One region of the Sinomonas atrocyanea genome, then DNA from elsewhere that is predicted to be linked to it. Evidence: riboswitches for the same ligand, from Rfam matches in the RefSeq annotation. Region 1 holds a riboswitch; each other region holds the start of a gene.
The links. A riboswitch is a leader RNA that binds a small molecule or an ion and turns the genes downstream of it on or off. The one in region 1 is predicted to bind S-adenosylmethionine.
Positions count from the first base shown of each region.

Region 1 (6,011 bases):
CGGGATCACGGAGGACGAGCGGCGCACCATCTCGGAGATGATGGCCAAGGGCACCTACGGCTGGATCCTGTTGGCCACGCCCAACCTCGACGAGGTGTTCGAGAAGGTCCAGGCCACCGACGCCGAGGTGGTGCAGGAGCCCACCCTGCAGCCGTACGGCCTGCGGGACTGCGCCTTCCGCGACCCCGCGGGCAACCTCGTCCGCATCCAAGAGCTGCGCTGATGTGCCATCCCGCGTGGGGGCCGGCGCGCAGCCCGGCGCCGGCCCCGCGCGAGCTCGTGGGGGTGCGGCGCCTCCGGGATCTGATCGACCGGGACGGCGCGAGGAGGTTCCGGGCCGCGCACGACCGCGCACGGCGGCTCCCGTTCGACGTTGCGGCCCTCGCCCTCGCGGCCGGGATCCCCCCTGCCCAGCTCACGCGCGAGTTCACACACGCCTACGGAGCGTCGCCGGAGGAGTACGCCTCTGCCGGGGGGCTCTGAGGAGCCCCTCCCTCCGGATGTCCCTGGCCTCCGCGGCCTCCGCGGCGAGGAAATGCCCTGCGCTTCGGTCATTGCCCCGGCCTTCAACGCAGGGCTGTGACCGAAGCGCAGGGCATATGGGGGTGCCCGCGGATCCGGGGTCTGCTCAGGGTGAACCCTGAGGACGTGCACGGGGCCGGCCGCCCATAATGGGACGGTGACCACCCCCGGCAATGCCCCTCGGCGGAATCCCTACCGGGACCCCAGCGCCTACTGGCCCGACGGGGTCCAGCCCGGTGCGGCCGCGTCCGGCCGCGGGCTGGATGGCCTCCTGCCGGACGGCACCCGCCGCGGCGAGATCGTCCGCGCGGGAGGGGGCCCGGCGTCGCCCGCCAGCGCCGGGCAGCCGCGAGGGGGCGAGCGCAGGCCGCCCAAACCCGTCTCGCGGCTCGCGACCGGTCTGGGCGGGGTGGCGCTCGGCTTCGGCATCCTGGCCCTGACCCTGGGCGCCGTGCCCTGGATCGGCGCCTTCCTCGCTGCAGGGCCCCTCCTCGGCTCCGCGTTCGCCGCGTGGGGCTCGTTCGCCCGGTCGAAGGTGCGGGCGGCGCGGGTCTCGGCGATGGCGGTCGCGGGCGTCGCGCTGAGTGCGCTGCACGTGATCCTGCTGTTCGTGCGCTGATCCACCGTCGCGGCGGGTCAGTCGTCGCTGCGGGCCTCGCGCCGGCGGGCGCTGAGCAGCTCGACCTCCGGGCGGCCGGCGACGAGGCGTTCGACGGCGTCGAGCACCTCCACCGCGTGAGCCCTGTCCGCGCTGACGATGCCGACGCCGATGCGCGCGCGGCGGTGCAGGTCCATGTCCCCGACCTCGGCCGCCGAGACGTCGAACCGTCGGCGCAGCTCCGCGACGATCGGCCGGACCACTGAGCGTTTCTCCTTGAGGGAGTGCACATCGCCGAGGAGCAGGTCGAACTCGATCCAGGCAATCCACATGCGCCCATTCACTCACGGAGGGATGTCAGTACCTAGGCCCCGCGTCGGCTGAGAGGTGACCCCGGGTCTGTCGAGAGGTGACCCCGCGTCGGCTGAGAGGTGACCCCGCGTCGGGGCGGGGAAAGGCGAGGGAGCGGGCGGGGACTCAGAGCACGCCGAGGCGGACCAGGCGGCGCCGGGCGGCGGCTTCGCTCGGCGCCATCGGGCCCAGCGCCCGGCCGATGACGGCGAGCGTCGCCTTCGCGGCCCCCGCCAGCGGCAGCGGCACGGGCCCGAGCCGCGGACGCGAGAGCCCCAGGAGCTCCAGATGCCGCGGCGGAAGCGTGTCGAGGACCGCGCCGAAGAGCAGCGCGTAGCCGGGCTTGAGGAGCGGGTCCAGCGGCGGTCGCCGGATGAAGGCGACCACCTCGTCGACGCGGGGGCCGCCGGAGAGCTGCCCCGCGGCGTCGTACGCCCGGATGCGCTCCGCGAGGTCAGCCTCGGTGCGGGGCGGGTCCGCGACGCCCATGAGCTCGCCGGCCGTGGCCCACTCGGCCACATAGCGGTCGGCGCCGCCGGGAACCGGGCCGTGGAAGGCCTCGTAGCTGCGCAGGAACGCGTCGGTGAACGCGATGTGCACCCACTCGGCGAGGGCCGGATCGTTCGCGGAGTACTGCTCGTGCGCGCCGCCCGGCGAGACGTAGGTGCCGGTCACCGGCACGTGCACGCCGCGCACCCACGCGCAGGCCGCGCGGGCGGCCGCGGTGTCGCCGTAGGTGACCGTGAAGATCCAGCGGATGGTCCCGGCCAGGCGGCCGAGGGGGTCCGCGCGGTAGTTGGAGTGGTCCACCACCCCCGCCAGCACGCCGGGGTGGAGCGCCTGGGTGAGGAGCGCGCGGATTCCGGCGGCGATCGTGGACATGGAGCCGTGCACCGCCCAGACGGCGGAGTCGGGCGGGAAGAAGCCCGCGTCGTCGCCGTCCTCGAGGGCCGTCTCCCACGCGGGGATGGTCTCGGACTCGCCGGCGAACGTCAGGCGGAGCCGCTTCCGCAGCGGCCCGAGCATGTCAGGGGACACCCCTCCAGAGTACGTCGGGTCCAGAGTAGGTCGGGCGCACGGAGCATGCCGGGGCCCCCTCCGTTGAGGCGGAGCCGGGGCCCCGGCAGCGTGGCTGTGCGCCAGTAGGTCTACTTTGCCCAGTACACGTGGTTGGTGAGGGGGCGGAAGTCGTCCTGGCCCGAGATGCTGACAACCTCGCCGATCAGGATGACGTGGTCCCCCGCGTCCACCCGCTGCCAGAGGCGACACTCAACACGCGGGACGTCGGCGGCCACGACGGGCGAGCCCAGCACGCCGGGCTCCCAGTCCAGCCCCGCGAACTTGTCCGTCCCCTTCGCCGCGAACCGCTGCACGAGGTCCCGCCGTGACTCGGAGAGGATGTGCACGGCGTAGTTGTCGGTGTTGATCCATGTCGCAAACGAGCTCGACGACTTGTCCACCGCCCACGAGACGAGCGGCGGATCCAGGCTGATCGACGTGAACGAATTGCTCACGAGGCCCGCGAGGGTGCCGCCGTCCGAGGTGGTGATGACGGCGATCCCCGTGGCCCAGCACCCCATGGCCCGGCGCAGGTCGGCACCGGTCACGAGGTCGAGCGGGGTGGCAGTCATGAGTCCTCCAGCGAAACGGCCGGACGCCCGCGGTTCCGGGCGCCGTACTTGCCGCGGATGGCCACCGCGGCCGGATCCTCATCTGGGGCACCCCACTACGGGAGAGGGTTGCCGCCCGGCCAGCCAGAGCTTCGCACCGGGACTCTTGATCCTGCCTTCCACCCTACGAAAAGCGTCTCCGAGGCGTCCACCGTCCAGCCGTGGCCTGGGACACAGAAGGTCACATTGAACTTTGTTACGCGACCCTGCACGCCTTTTTTGGCCGGTTTGCATCCGGCGCGCAACAGTGAGGTGACCATCCCGAGCGGCCGAGAGATCTGGCTCCGTGACGCCGCAGCAACCATGGCCCTCTGCACAGGACCACCCTCTGCGCAGGACCACAGGTGCTACCGCCAGAACCGATGGAGAGAGAGCCATGACGTCTGTCCTCGAACCCCCCACGACCGCCACCAGCCAGCTCGATCCCGAGCGGATCGCCTTCTGGGAGGACGCCGCGCGGCGCCTGACGTGGGCCGAGCCGTGGGACGCCGCCCACACGTGGATCCCCGCGGACCCCTCCACCGACACACCGCCCGTGATCCGCTGGTTCGAAGGTGGGCGCCTGAACGCGGCCGTGAACTGCGCCGACCGCCACGTCGCCGCCGGGCGCGGGGACAAGGTGGCCCTGCACTTCGAGGGCGAGCCGGGCGACCGCGTCACCGTCACGTACGCGGACCTGCAGCGCCGGGTCTCCCAGGCCGCGAACGCCCTGCTCGCGCTCGGGATCGGCCAGGGCGACCGCGTGGTGATCTACCTGCCCGTGCTGGTCGAGACCGTGGTCATCACGCTCGCGTGCGCCCGGATCGGCGCGGTGCACTCGCTCGTGTTCGGCGGCTTCTCGGCCGAGGCGCTGCGCTTCCGCGTCGAGGACACGGGTGCCAAGCTGCTCGTCACCACGGACGGCCAGTACCGCCGCGGCAAGGCCGTGCCGGTGAAGGAGAACGCCGACGCCGCGGTGCGCGGCGGAGCAGCCGGCGGGGACAACGCCGTCGACCACGTCCTGGTGATCCGCCGGACGGGCTCGGAGATCGCGTGGACGCCGGGCCGCGACGTGTGGTGGCACGAGCTCGTCGACGCTCAGCCCGAGGTCCACGAGGCCGAGGCGTTCGAGGCCGAGACGCCGCTGTTCATCATGTACACCTCCGGCACCACGGGGAAGCCCAAGGGCCTGGTCCACACGACCGGCGGCTACCTCACCCAGGCGTCCTGGAGCCACGAGTACCTGTTCTCCCACCCCGACCCGGCACTGCGGGACGCGGACGTGCACTGGTGCACCGCGGACCTCGCCTGGGTCACGGCGCACACGTACGAGATCTACGGGCCGCTCTCCAACGGCGTCACGCAGGTGATCTTCGAGGGCACCCCGAACACGCCGCATCCGGGCCGGCACTTCGAGATCATCCAGCGCTACGGGGTGACGAGCTACTACACCGCACCCACGCTCGTGCGCTCGCTCATGGGCTGGTTCCCGGAGGGAGTGCCCGCGGAGTACGACTTCTCCTCGGTCCGGGTGTGCGGCACCGTCGGGGAGGCCGTGAACCCGGAGGCGTGGCGGTGGCTGCGCTCGAACATCGGGCGCGGCGAGGTGCCGATGGTGGACACGTGGTGGCAGTCGGAGACCGGCGCGACCGTGCTCTCGCCGCGGCAGGCCGACGCTGCGTTCAAGCCCGGGTGCGCCACCAGGGCGCTGCCCGGGCTCGCCACGGCGATCGTGGACGACGACGGCGCCCGGGTCGCGCCGGGCGTGCAGGGGAACATCGTGGTCACCGCGACCGGCCCCGCGATGGCGCGGACGGTCTGGGGCAACCCGCAGCGCTACCTGGACTCCTACTGGCGCAAGTACGCCGAGCAGGGCTGGTTCCTCGCCGGCGACGGCGCGAAGTACGACGCCGACGGCGACACCTGGATCCTGGGCCGCACCGACGACGTCCTCAACATCTCCGGCCACCGGCTCTCCACGATCGAGATCGAGTCGGCCCTCGTCTCGCACCCGGCCGTGGTCGAAGCCGGCGTCTGCCCGGTGGCGGATGCGGTGACGGGGCACGCGGCGGCGGCCTTCGTCGTCGTGAATCCGGAGGCCGTCGCCGCGGTGGAGCGGCGCGGGGACCTCGCGGCGGAGCTCCGCGCGCATGTTGCGCGGGAGATCGGGCCGATCGCGAAACCGCGCGAGATCGTCGTGGTGCCGGACGTGCCCAAGACCCGCTCGGGCAAGATCATGCGCAGGCTCCTGACGCAGCTGTTCGAGGGCACGGCGCTGGGGGACACGACGAGCCTGCAGAACGAGCCGTGCATCGCGGAGATCGCGCAAGTCCTGGAAGCTCGTCGGATCTGACTCCTCAACCGGACGTAGCTGACTCCTGAACCACCTGCGTTGAGGAGTCACCTCCGCGCCGTTGAGGAGTCACCTCCGCGCCGTTGAGGAGCCACCTACGGCACCTCCAGGAGCCGCTCAGACCGCGGCGGCCTCGAGCTCGCCCGCGCGGACCTGGGCGAACGCCACGGTCCAGGCCACGAGCTGATCGAGCATGGGGTCCACGGACACGGCCTGCAGGTCGGTCGGCTTGAACACCGAGAAGTCCTCGAAGTCGTTGAAGAGCGAGAACATGCCGGTCTTCTGCACGTGGGCGATCTGCAGCTCGGACAGCACTCCCCGCAGGTGCTCGACCGCCCGCGCCCCCAGCGCCGAGCCGTAGCCCACGATGCCCGCGGCCTTGTTGGCCCACTCGGCGTTGAGGAACGAGAGCGCGTTGGCGAGGGCCGGCGCCGTCGAGTGGTTGTACTCGGGGGTGACGAACACGTAGCCGTCGAATTCGGCGATCTTCGCCGCCCACGCCTTCGTGTGCTCGCCCTGGTAGTTGCCGTACGCGGCG
Region 1 is NZ_CP014518.1:507,445-513,455, reverse strand. Features, by position in the region: gene SA2016_RS02480 (VOC family protein) at 1-223, shown strand, start outside; gene SA2016_RS02475 (hypothetical protein) at 223-483, shown strand; gene SA2016_RS02470 (hypothetical protein) at 680-1,141, shown strand; gene SA2016_RS02465 (DUF503 domain-containing protein) at 1,159-1,452, opposite strand; gene SA2016_RS02460 (oxygenase MpaB family protein) at 1,598-2,497, opposite strand; gene SA2016_RS02455 (flavin reductase family protein) at 2,620-3,102, opposite strand; SAM riboswitch class IV at 3,142-3,253, opposite strand; SAM riboswitch class I at 3,395-3,510, shown strand; gene acs (acetate--CoA ligase) at 3,518-5,473, shown strand; gene SA2016_RS02445 (NADPH-dependent FMN reductase) at 5,591-6,011, opposite strand, start outside.

Region 2 (6,011 bases), 550 kb from region 1:
CGAGCCCTCCCACAGCTTGTAGACCACGTCCATGAATTCCTCGGCGCGATCGTAGCGCTCATCGTGCGGCACCTGGGTGTCGAGGCCGAGGTTCCGCGCGGCCGACTCCTGGTAGGAGGTGACGATGTTCCACGCGAGCCGGCCGCCCGTGAGGTGGTCCAGCGTGCCGAACCGGCGGGCCAGGAGGTAGGGGTGGTCGTAGGTGACGGAGGCGGTGACGCCGAAGCCGAGCCGCTCGGTGGCCGCCGCGAGGGCGGACACGATCAGCAGCGGGTCGAGGGCCGGGTACTGGACCCCGCCGCGGACGGCCGCGTCGGCGCTGCCGCCGTAGACGTCGTACTGGCCGAGCACGTCCGCGAAGAAGATCCCGTGGAAGCCGCCGTCCTCGAGGGCCTTGGCGAGCCCGGTCCAGTAGCCCAGCTCCGCGAAGCGGTGGGCCTGCGAGTCGGGGTGTCGCCACAGGCCCGGCGACTGGTGCACCGGCACGAGCATCTCGAACGCGTTCAGCAGCAGGGGCTTGGTCACGGGGTTCCTTCCGGATTCGGGTTCCGTGGGCGGGGACTTGGGGGGGCGGACGACGGCGGGCGGCGCCTCAGGCGCCCGCTCCGCCCTCCGCGGTGGCCGGCTGGGCGGCGCGGAGGCCGACCGGGTCCTTGGCGGCGAGGGCCGCCGCCGTGGTGAGGACGCCGAGCACGGCGAACCAGCCGCACACGAGCCACGGCGCCCCGCCCCCGGCCTGGAGCAGGGCCGCGGCGACGAGCGGGGTGACCGCCGCGGAGAGCACGGTGCCGACCTGGTAGCCGAACGAGACTCCCGAATAGCGCAGCTCGGTGGGGAACTGCTCGGCGAACCACGCGGCCTGGGGGCCGTAGATCGCGTCATGGAGGATGTTCATCCCGACGAGGAGCACGAGCGGGAGGAAGGCCAGGCTGCCATGGTCGAGGAACCAGAAGAACGGCCAGATGAGCACCACGACGCCCACGGACGCCCCGACGGCGATGCGCCGGCGTCCGATCCGGTCGGAGAGCCAACCCCAGAACGGGCCCGAGAGCAGCCCGATGGCGGAGACGATGAGGATCGCGGCCAGGCCCGAGGTGGTGTCGTGGCGGCGGTCCTTGAGGTACCCGAGGATGTACACGGTCATGAGCGTGTAGATGGCGGGCTGGACGAGCCGCATACCGATGGTCACGAGGATTCCGCGCGGGTGCTCGCGCAGCACGCGCGCCACGGGCCGGGCCACGGTGCGCGCGGCATCCTTGACCGCCGTGAACTCCTCTGCGTCGGTCACGCCCAGGCGGATCCACAGGCCGATCAGGACGAGGACGCCGGAGAGGAGGAACGGCAGCCGCCACCCGAACGACTGGAACTGCTCAGGGGTGAGGAACCCCTGCGTGAGCGCGTACGCGCCGGTGGCCAGGAGCATGCCGGCCGCCGAGCCCACCTGCGTGAACGAGCCGAAGAGTCCGCGCCGGCCGGCCGGGGCGTGCTCGACGGAGAGCAGCGCGGAGCCGCCCCACTCGGCGCCGGCGGAGAGGCCCTGGATGAGCCGGAGTCCCACGAGTCCCACCACGGCGAGGATGCCGATGGAGGCATAGTTCGGCAGGACGCCGATGAGGGTGGAGGCGATGCCCATGGTCAGCAGGGAGGCCACGAGCAGGGCCTTGCGGCCGATCCGGTCCCCGAGGTGGCCGGAGATGACGCCGCCGAGGGGCCGCGCGATGAACCCGACCGCGTAGGTGGCGAACGAGGCCAGGACGCCCACGAGCGGGCTCGCGTCGGGGAAGAACTGCTTGTTGAACACGAGGGCCGAGGCCGTGCCGTAGAGGTAGAAGTCGTACCACTCGATGGTGGTGCCGACGAACGCCGAGGCGAGGATGCGGCGCTTGGCGCGCAGGGCGGTGCCGAGTCCCGGCTCGGTTCTCAGGAGGGTGGCCATACAGGTCCTCTTCGGGTCGCGGCGCGAGGCTCGCTCAGGCGCCATACTTACGGCGCCGGGGGCCCGCGCGCCGTCGAATCCTCACCTGGGGCACCCCACTACAGCCGGAGGGTTGCCGTCCGGCAAGCCAGGGCTTGATGCCGGAACTCTTGATTCTTCGCCCAGTCTGCCGGTGGGCGCCCCGCCTGACGAAACGCACCCGTCACGGAGGTTCACACTCGCCCCACCCCGCCTTCTGAAGGTCACCTCCTGAAGGTCACCTCCTGAAGGTCAGCTCCTGAAGGTCAGCTCCTGCGGGAGCGACCCGCTGGACCTGACTTCCAGGACGTGACTTCCAGAAGGTGACCTTCAGGAGGTGACTTCCAGACGGAGGGGGGACTCAGTAGTCGGGGTTGCTCGGGATGATGAGCCCCGTCTCGTACCCGTACACGACCGCCTGCACCCGGTCGCGCAGGTGCAGCTTGGTCAGGATCCGGCGCACGTGGCTCTTCACGGTGGCCTCGGAGAGGAAGAACCGGTGCGCGATCTCCGCGTTGCTCAGGCCCTCGCAGATGGCCCGCAGGACCTCGAGTTCGCGCGGCGTCAGCTCCTTGAGCAGGGGGTCCGGGGCGGCGCCGCCGTTGCTCCGGGCGGGCGCGCCGCCGCTGCGGACGTAGGTCTCGAGGAGCCGCTGGGTCACGCGGGGGCTCACGACGGCGTCCCCGCTGGCCACGAGCCGCACGGCCTGGACGAGTTCGGCGGGCGCCACGTCCTTGAGCAGGAACGCCGAGGCGCCGGCCTGGAGGCCGGAGAACGCGTACTCGTCGAGATCGAAGGTGGTCAGGATGATGACGCGGGCAGGGCTGTGGGCGGCGGCGATGCGCCGTGTGGCCTCGATGCCGTCCATGACCGGCATCCGCACGTCCATGAGCACCACGTCGGGGCGCAGCGACTCGGTGAGCTTCACGGCCTCGGCGCCGTTGCCGGCCTCGCCGACCACCTCGATCCCGTCCTCGGACTCGAGGACGAGCCGGAAGCCCATCCGCAGCAGCGGCTGGTCGTCGACGAGCAGGAGCCTCAAGGGCCCCTCGCCGTGGTGGTGCTCCGTCTCGCTCATGCGTCCCCCTCCGCCCAGTGCTGCTCGTCCACCAGCAGCTCGGTCTCCACGACCCATCCTCCCCCGGCCCGCGGGCCCGCGCGGAGGGTGCCGCCGTAGAGGGCGGCCCGCTCCCGCATCCCGGCGATGCCGGCTCCCGTCCCGAGGCGAGGCCGCGCGCCGTCGGCCGCCGCGCCGTCGTTCTCGATCCGGACCCGCACGGTGCTGCCCTCGCGTGCCACCTCGACCTCGACGCGGGAGACCCCGCGCCCGTAGCGGAGCGCGTTGGTCAGGGACTCCTGGACGATCCGGTAGACGGCGAGCTGGAAGGCGGGGTCCGCGGGCGGGGCGGCCCCGGTGAGTGTGAGGACGGCGGGGAGCCCCGCGGTCCGGAACCCGGCCACGAGCGACTGCAAGCTCTCGGTGCCGGGGGCGGGTGCGAGGCTTGCCTCCGATGCCGGCTCGCGGAGCACCCCGAGGACGCGGCGCATGTCCGCCAGGGCGGTGCGCCCGGTACGGGACAGCTCGCCGAGGACCTCCTGGGCCCTGTCCGGGTCCTTCGCGGCGATCTTCGCGGCGCCGTCGCTGAGGGCGACCATGACCGTGAGCGAGTGCGCGACGACGTCGTGCATCTCCCGGGCGATCCGGTTGCGCTCCTGGACGGAGGCCAGCTCGGCCCTGCGCATGGCCCAGGCCCGGATCTCGGCCTGGTGCTCGCGGGTGCCGCGGACCCAGGCTCCGAGCCCGGCGGCGAGGACGTCCATGAGCAACACGGAGACCGCGGCGACCAGGCCCACGTAGCGGGCGTTCTCCGGGACGGCGGGGCCGCGGGGGGTGTAGACGAACGCGTAGTAGACGGAGGCGGGGACCGAGGCGAGCACGGATGCGCCGAAGGCGACGAGCGCCGGGGCTGAGACGGCCACGGCGTAGAGCGCGAAGAAGACCGCCGCGCTCATGACCGAGCTGTTCGGGGACTGGTAGAGCAGGGCGGCGTCGATCGCCACGGTCACCACCAGCACGGCCCACGGGGACCGGCGCCGCCCCAGCAGGGCCGCCTGCTGGACGGCCAGCAGGGCCAACCGCCACCAATTGCCGTGCAGGGCGTACTCGGCGAAGAGCGGCCCCGCGAGGAACGCGGCCGCGGCGACGACGATCCAGTCCATCGCCACGGGACGGTCGGCCAGGTACGCGCGGACGCGGCCCCGCCGTGGCGGGACCGCGAGGGCGAGCGCCTGCGCGCCGGGAGCGTGCACGGTCCTCCTACACGTCCCGCTGCTTGAGCGTGGTGAAGGCGGCGAAGAGGAGCACCACCACATAGGCGGCGATGACCAGCGTGCCCTGCCAGGGCTCGAGGAGGGAGGAGTCCAGGGGCTGGCTGGACCCTGCCTCGAGCATGGACTGGAACGCGTTGGTGGGGAGGTACTTGCGTGCCTCCTTGAAGAAGTCGTTCGGAATGAGCTGGAAGATGATCGGGAGCACGAACAGCACGGCCACCAGCGTGACGATCGCCCCGGCGGAGTTGCGCAGGAGTGCGCCGAGCGAGAGCCCCATGAGGGCCACCGCGGACACGTAGGCCGCGCTGAGGAGCATGATCCGCTGGACGTCCCAGCTCGCCATGTCGAGGCTCAGGCTGTAGTTGCCGAGGATCGGCTGGGCCACGAGGCCGCCGAGGTAGGCGCCCGCGTAGGTCACCGCGAACCCGACCACGACGGCGTAGACCGCCTTCGCGGCGAGCACGGGCCAGCGCCTGGGGACCGCGGCGAACGTCGCCCGCGACATGCCGGAGGTGAACTCCGCGCTGATCAGGAGCACGGCGAGCGAGCCGACGATGAGCTGCGAGAAGGTCACGCCTGCATCCGGAAGGTGCGGGAGCAGGGCGGTGACGTTGATGGCCTCGCGCGGATTGGTCACGGTGCCGCTGTGCTGGGCCTGGGAGACCTGGCCGAAGCCCCACGCCTGGAGCGCCGCGAAGCCCATCATGAGCGCGACGGCGCAGACCAGGAGGATCCGGGTCGACAGGAGCGAGAGGAGCTTGATCCGCTCGGAGGCCAGGACCCGGAGGAAGGTCGGGCCGGCGAGGGCCGGTGCCGCGGAGCGGCGGGCGTGCTGGACTGCGGTGCTCATCGGTGCGCCTCCTGGGTCTGGGCGGGGGTGGCCGCGGCGGGCAGGCTGGGCGCGTGGCCGGCATCGGGACGGTCGGAGCGGTACTCGACGTCGTCCTTGGTGAGCTCGAGGTAGGCCTCCTCGAGGCTCGCCTGCAGCGGCGTGAGCTCGTAGACCAGGATGCCGGCGCCGAGCGCGGCCTGGGCGATCTCGCGCGGCCCGAGGCCGGAGACCTCGAGGAGCTCGCGCTCCTGGGTCTGGATGCTCACCCCGTCACGGGCCAGCAGCGCGGCGAGCTGCTCGGGGCTATCCGTGCGGACCCGGGTCCGTGCTCGGCCCTCGCCGTTGAGGATCTCCTGGATCGGTGCGTCCGCGATGATCTTGCCGCGGCCGATCACGATGAGGTGGTCCGCGGTCTGGGACATCTCGCTCATGAGGTGGCTCGAGAGGAAGACGGTGCGCCCCTCGGAGGCAAGGTACTTGACGAGGTTGCGGACCCACAGGACGCCCTCGGGGTCGAGGCCGTTGACGGGCTCGTCGAGCACCACGACCTGCGGGTCGCCGAGCAGGGCCGCGGCGATCCCGAGCCGCTGCCCCATGCCGAGGGAGAAGCCCTTGACCTTCTTCCGTGCCACGGCGCCGAGGCCGGTCATCTCGATGACCTCGCTGACGCGCGAGACCGGGATGCGGTGAGTGGCGGCGAGGGCGCGCAGGTGCGTGTAGGCGGTGCGGCCGGGATGCACGGCGCGCGCCTCGAGGAGGGCGCCGATCTCCCGCAGCGGTGCCCGGTGCCTGACATACGGCTCGCCGTTGACGGTCACGGTGCCGCGGGTGGGCGCGTCGAGCCCCATGATCATGCGCATCGTGGTGGACTTGCCGGCACCGTTGGGGCCGAGG
Region 2 is NZ_CP014518.1:4,366,145-4,372,155, forward strand. Features, by position in the region: gene SA2016_RS20040 (LLM class flavin-dependent oxidoreductase) at 1-525, opposite strand, end outside; gene SA2016_RS20045 (MFS transporter) at 593-1,936, opposite strand; SAM riboswitch class IV at 1,975-2,091, opposite strand; gene SA2016_RS20050 (response regulator) at 2,316-3,032, opposite strand; gene SA2016_RS20055 (sensor histidine kinase) at 3,029-4,264, opposite strand; gene SA2016_RS20060 (hypothetical protein) at 4,272-5,135, opposite strand; gene SA2016_RS20065 (ABC transporter ATP-binding protein) at 5,132-6,011, opposite strand, start outside.
Region 2: another riboswitch for S-adenosylmethionine. It lies ahead of SA2016_RS20045 (MFS transporter); the one in region 1 lies ahead of SA2016_RS02455 (flavin reductase family protein).

Region 3 (6,011 bases), 2.1 Mb from region 1:
GACGGCGAGGAGGGCAACGATCGCCAGCTCGAACCGCTGCTGGGTGCGGAAATCCTGGATCGCGAGGATCCCCATCGAGACGACCCCGACGATGACGGCGCCCACGGGGAGCGGGACCCGGAACAGGAGCTGCAGCGCGAGCGCGCCGCCCACCACCTCGGCGAGGTCTGTGGCGAGCGCGACGATCTCGGCCTGCGCCCAGTAGAGCCGGCGGGGTCCGGGCCTCAGGCGGGCTCCCAGCAGCTCGGGGAGCGTGCGCCCCGTGACCACGCCGAGCTTCGCCGAGAGGTACTGGATGAGCATCGCCATGAGGTTGGCGAGGACGAGCACCCACATGAGCAGGTAGCCGTATCGGGCGCCTGCGGTCAGGTTCGCCGCCACATTGCCGGGGTCCACATAGGCCACGGAGGCCACGAACGCCGGTCCGAGGGCCCCGAGGAGCAGGGGCCAGCGGGAGCGGCCCGCGGCCGTGCGCTGCGCCTTCAGCACCCTGTCCACCCTCGACCGGCCTCCTCGCCAGCGCCTGCCTGGCACTTAGACGCGCCAAACATAAGTTTTCGGTACACCTAAACACTACGGGCTGCGCTTGCGTGCGGCAAGGTGCTGCGCACCGGCGTCAGCGCGGTGCCTCCGTGGCGCGCCACGCCTGGGTGATGTAGGGCAGGGCGAGGGGCTCGCCAGCGGAGTGGCCGAGGTGCTCGAAGAGGTACCAGGCGAGGTTGTCCTCGACCCTGCGCCGGTTCTTCTCGGAGGCCCGCAGGTAGTAGCTGCGGGACTTCGTCAGCTCCACGATGCCCTCGGGGGTGGTCGGGTCCTCCCAGGCGATCACGAGCGGCTCCCAGCCGTGCAGCTCCGGGCCCGACGGCGGGTGGTAGTCCGGCTTGTGGACGTCGCCGGCGTGCATGATGCGCGAGAGCCGGTGGACCCAGGGGATGCGCGTGTCGAGCTGGTTCCACACGAGCCCGGCGCGGCCGCCCGGACGGAGGAGGCGGGCCGCCTCGCGGGTCGCGGCCGCCGGGTCGAACCAGTGCCAGGCCTGGGCGGCGACCACCACGTCCGTGGAGGCGTCCGGCAGCCCGGTCCGCTCGGCGGGGGCAGCGACGCACGTGACCGAGGGGAGCCTGGCGGCGAGCTGGGCCAGCATGTCCGCGGACGGGTCCACGGCGGTCACGGCGAGGCCGCGGGCCACGAGCAGCTCGGTGAACTTGCCGGTGCCGGCCCCGAGATCGACCGCGGTGCGCGCGCCGTCCGGGACGATCCAGTCGGCCGCCTCCCTCGGGTAGCCGGGGCGGACCCGTTCGTAGTGCTCGCCGCCGGCGGAGAACGCCCCGGCGAGCTCGCGCCGCCGCGCGTCGTCGAACTTCGGCCCGCCCCGTCCCATCAGTTCCTTTCGAGGATTCCGGCTCCCCACTCTACGTCGGGCGCGGCCCCTAGGGCGTGCGGACGACGCCGCTCACTCGCCGAGGCTGCACGGCGCCGCCCCCGCGGTGCCCGGGGTGTTGGGCGCCCAGGCGGGGAACGGCCGGGTGTCCCGGGCAGGGACCCATCGCCCGGCGTCGACGGCGTAGTCGATGCCCAGCCCGGCCTCGACGAGCTGCCCGACCGCTGCCACGAGCCGCTCGACGTCCTCGAGCCGGGAGCCGACGCCGAAGCTGGCCCGCAGGGAGCCCGCCGGCAGCCCGAGCCGGGTCAGGGCAGGATGGGCGCAGAATCGCCCGTCCCGCACGCCGATGCCGTGCTCTGCGGAGAGGTAGGCGGCCGCGAGGCCCGCGTCGTAGCCGGCAATCGAGAAGTTCACCACGCCGATCGCCGACGGCGCGTCGGCGAAGAGGCGGTGGACGCCGACGCCGTCGATCGCCTCCAGGCCGTCCACGAGCGCGGCGCGCAGCTGCTCCTCGTGGCGGGTCCACGCGACGGGGTCCAGGGCGCCGAGGACCTCGGCGGCGCGGGCGAGCGTCGCCGCGCCGAGGACGTTGGGGGAGCCGGCCTCGTGCCGGGCCGGCCCGGTGGCCCAGGCCACGGACTCGAGGCGGACCTCGCTGACGGCGCCGCCGCCGGCGAGGTGCGGCCGGCCGGCGTCGAGCCAGTCCGGCCGGCCCACGAGCACGCCGCTGCCGAAGGGGGCGTAGAGCTTGTGGCCCGAGAAGGCGAGGTAGTCGATGCCCGTGACGGCTCCGGGGTCCCCCGCCATGTCGATCCGGCGGTGCGGGGCCAGCTGGGCGGCGTCGACGAGGATCCTGGCCCCGTGGGCGTGGGCGAGGGCGGCGAGCTCGGCGAGGGGGAGGACTTCCCCGGTGACGTTGGAGGCCCCGGTCACGGCGAGGAGGCCCACCCCGCCGTGGGCGAGCTCTGCGCCGAGGCGCTCGAGCGTCTCGGCGACCGTGTCCGCGGCGACGACGCTGCGGTGCGGGCGGCCCTGCCAGGGCAGGAGGTTCGCGTGGTGCTCGATGTCCAGGTAGAGGACGTCGAGGCCGGGCGGGACGCAGCCGGCGAGCAGGTTGAGGGAGTCGGTGGTGTTGCGCGTGAACACGACCGCGTCGTCCGGCCTCGCCCCGGCGAAGGCGCGCACGGTTCCGCGCGCGTTCTCGTAGACGCTCGTGCTGATCTGCGAGGCGTAGCCGGCGCCGCGGTGCACGCTCGCGTAGAAGGGCAGCACCTCGGTGAGGTGGTCGGCGACCTCGGCCAGCGCCGGGGCGGAGGCCGCGTAGTCGAGATTGGCGTACCGGACGCTCCCGCCGGTCACGAGCGGCGCGGCGAGGTCGGCGCCGACGACGGCGGCGAGTGGCTCGAGCGCGTCGGGGTACCGCGCGCTCAGCTCGGCAGCGTCGGCGGTGGGGGACAGGACAGTGCTCATCGGCGTTCCTCACAGGCGAGGGACCCTCGGGTCCGCGCTTGCCGCATCCGTTCCGGACCGGCCCGGTCGTCACCCGGGGCACCCCGCCGCGTCTGGGAGGGTTGCCGGCCAGCAAACCGGGGTTTCGCGCTGGCACTCGTGACCTTGGCAAAGACCCTAGGGCACGCGGGAGGGCCGCGCACGCCGGGCGGCGCGCAGCGGGTCAGTGTGACGAACGGTGACGGGGCGCGGGCCGGCTGCCGGGGCCCGCGTCAGTCCGGCAGGAGGTCGTCGCGGCCGGGGTTCAGCTTGCCGAGCACCTCGGAGTGCAGGATCCCGTTGGTCGCGAGCGCATTGCCGCCCCACGGGCCGTCCTGCCCGTCCAGGGAGGTGAAGCGGCCCCCCGCCTCGGTGACGATGGGCACGAGGGCGGCCATGTCGTAGAGGGCGAGCTCGGGCTCTGTGGCGATGTCCACGGCGCCCTCGGCGACGAGGCAGTAGGACCAGAAGTCCCCGTAGGCGCGGGTCCGCCAGACCTCGTCGGTGAGGCCGAGGAAGTCCTCGAGGCTCCCGCGCTCCTTCCAGCCCGAGAGCGAGGAATAGGACAGCGATGCGTCCTGCAGCTTCGAGACGTCGGAGACCTTCAGCCGCGTGGCGGAGGCGAGGGAGCGCCCCGTGTAGGCGCCGGTGCCCTTGGCCGCCCACCACCGCCGGCCGAGGGCCGGGGCGCTCACCACGCCGACCACGATCTCGTCGCCGTCGGCCAGGGCGATCAGGGACGCCCACACGGGCACGCCGCGGACGAAGTTCTTGGTGCCGTCGATCGGGTCGATGATCCAGCGGCGGGACCCGTGGCCCGTGGTCCCGAACTCCTCGCCCACCACCGCGTCGCGGGGCCGGGAGCGGGAGAGCTGCCCGCGGATCGCCTCCTCGGCGGCGCGGTCGGCGTCGGTGACCGGGGTCAGGTCCGGCTTGGTCTCCACCTTCAGGTCGAGGGCCTTGAACCGCTCCATCGTCTGGGCGTCGACCGAGTCCGCCAGGACGTGGGCGAGGCGGAGGTCGTCGTTGTACGAGGTCTCGGTCACTGAGGTCATGGACCCCACGCTATCCCCTGGGGCGCGCGCCGGCCGCGAGGCACAGCCGAGACGGGAGCACAGCCTAGACGCCGAGTTCCTTCTCGTCCTGCGCTTCCTCCCGCGGGCCGGCCCCGAGGAGGCGGCGCAGCGACGCGAGGCGGGCCGGGCCGGCGTCGCCCGCGTGCCCGCCGGCGACCCACGCGTCGAGGCCGCAGCCCACTGCCGCGGCGTCATGCCGGCAGCCGCGTTCGCATGCCTCGATGCCCGGCTCGAGGTCCGCGAAGGCGTGCAGGATCCGGTCGGGGTCCACGTGGGCGAGCCCGAACGAGCGGATCCCGGGAGTGTCGATGATCCAGCTGCCCGACGGGGCGTCGGCGAGGCGCAGCGCGAGCGCCGAGGAGGAGGTGTGCCGGCCGCGCCCGGTCACCGCGTTGACCCCGCCGGTGGCGCGGTCGGCGCCGGTGAGCGCGTTGACCATGGTGGACTTGCCCACGCCCGAGTGGCCGAGCAGTACCGTCACGTGGCCCTCGAGCTGGGCGCGGAGCCGCTCCACGGCCTCGTCGTCGAGCCGGGCCGAGGCGCCGTCTTCGGTTTGGGCGCCCTCTGCGGGCTCCTCGGCGGTGCGGCTCACGACGACGGTGAGGGGCAGGAGCCGGTAGTTGGCCAGGAGCGCGGCCGGATCCTTCAGGTCCGCCTTCGTCACGAGCAGCAGTGGCTCAATCCCGGCATCGTAGGCCGCGACGAGGGCCCGGTCGATGAAGCCGGTGCGGGGCTCGGGGTTGGCAGCGGCGACCACGATCACGAGCTGGTCCGCGTTCGCGACGACGACCCGCTCGTCCGGGTCCGTGTCGTCGGCGCTGCGCCGCAGGACGGTCGAGCGCTCCTCGATGCGGACGAGCCGTGCGAGGGTGTCGGGCCGGCCGCTGACGTCGCCCACCAGGCCCACGAAGTCGCCGGGCACCACGGGCGTGCGGCGCAGCTCCCGGGCCCGTGCGGCGATCACCACCCGCTCCTGGGGCGTGTCCTCGTCGAGGACCGCCGTGTAGCGCCCGCGGTCCACCGTGACGATGCGGCCCACGACGGCGTCCTCGTGGCTCGGCCGGTCCTTGGTGCGCGGACGGCTGCCACGCTTGTTCGGGCGGACGCGGACGTCGCTCTCGTCCCACTCGCGCTGCCCCATGCTAGGAGCCGGCTCCCGCCTGCGCGTGCTGGCCCAGCATGCGCGCCCACATCTGGGGGAACTCCGGCATGGTCTTGGACGTCGTGGCGATGTCCTCGACCTCGACCCCGGGGACGGCGAGCCCCAGGATGGCGCCGGCGGTGGCCATGCGGTGGTCGGCGTAGGAGCGGACCACGCCGCCGTGCAGCGGGGCGGGCCGGATCACGAGGCCGTCGTCGGTCTCCTCGGCGTCCCCTCCGAGCCGGGTGATCTCGGCGACGAGCGCCGCGAGCCGGTCCGTCTCGTGCCCGCGGAGGTGCGCGATGCCGGTGAGCCGCGAGGGCGAGTCGGCGAGCGCGCACAGCGCCGCGACCGTCGGGGCGAGCTCGCTCGTGTCGGCCAGGTCCGCTCCGGTGATGCGCTCCCCGCCGCGGACGGTGAGGGTGCCGGCGTCGAGGGTCACCTCGGCTCCGAGGCGGGGGAGGATCTCGCGCCAGGCGTCGCCGACCTGGGTGGTGTGCTCGGGCCAGTTGGGGACGCGGACGGTGCCCCGGGTGGCGAGGGCCGCGGCGAGGAACGGGCCCGCGTTGGAGAGGTCCTGCTCGATCCGGACATCGAAGGCCCGGATGGGGCCGGGCGAGACGACCCAGTGGTGGGGGACCGTGTCGTCGACCTCCACCCCGACGCCGCGCAGGACCTCGACGGTCATCGAGATGTGGTCGAGGCTCGGCACCGGGCCGCCGACGTGCTCGAGGTGGAGCCCGTCGGTGAAGCGGGCGCCCGCGAGCAGGAGCGCGGAGACGAACTGGCTCGAGCCGCTGGCGTCGACGGCGACGTGGCCGCCCCGCACCGCGCCGGTGCCCTGCACCGTGAACGGCAGCGAGCGGGGCGTGCCGCCGTCGGGGGACGTGAGGTCGACGCCCAGCCCGCGGAGGCCCTCGAT
Region 3 is NZ_CP014518.1:2,778,745-2,784,755, reverse strand. Features, by position in the region: gene SA2016_RS12820 (Nramp family divalent metal transporter) at 1-489, opposite strand, end outside; gene SA2016_RS12815 (class I SAM-dependent methyltransferase) at 617-1,381, opposite strand; gene SA2016_RS12810 (aminotransferase class V-fold PLP-dependent enzyme) at 1,454-2,854, opposite strand; SAM riboswitch class IV at 2,884-2,998, opposite strand; gene hisN (histidinol-phosphatase) at 3,106-3,927, opposite strand; gene rsgA (ribosome small subunit-dependent GTPase A) at 3,992-5,089, opposite strand; gene aroA (3-phosphoshikimate 1-carboxyvinyltransferase) at 5,091-6,011, opposite strand, start outside.
Region 3: another riboswitch for S-adenosylmethionine. It lies ahead of SA2016_RS12810 (aminotransferase class V-fold PLP-dependent enzyme); the one in region 1 lies ahead of SA2016_RS02455 (flavin reductase family protein).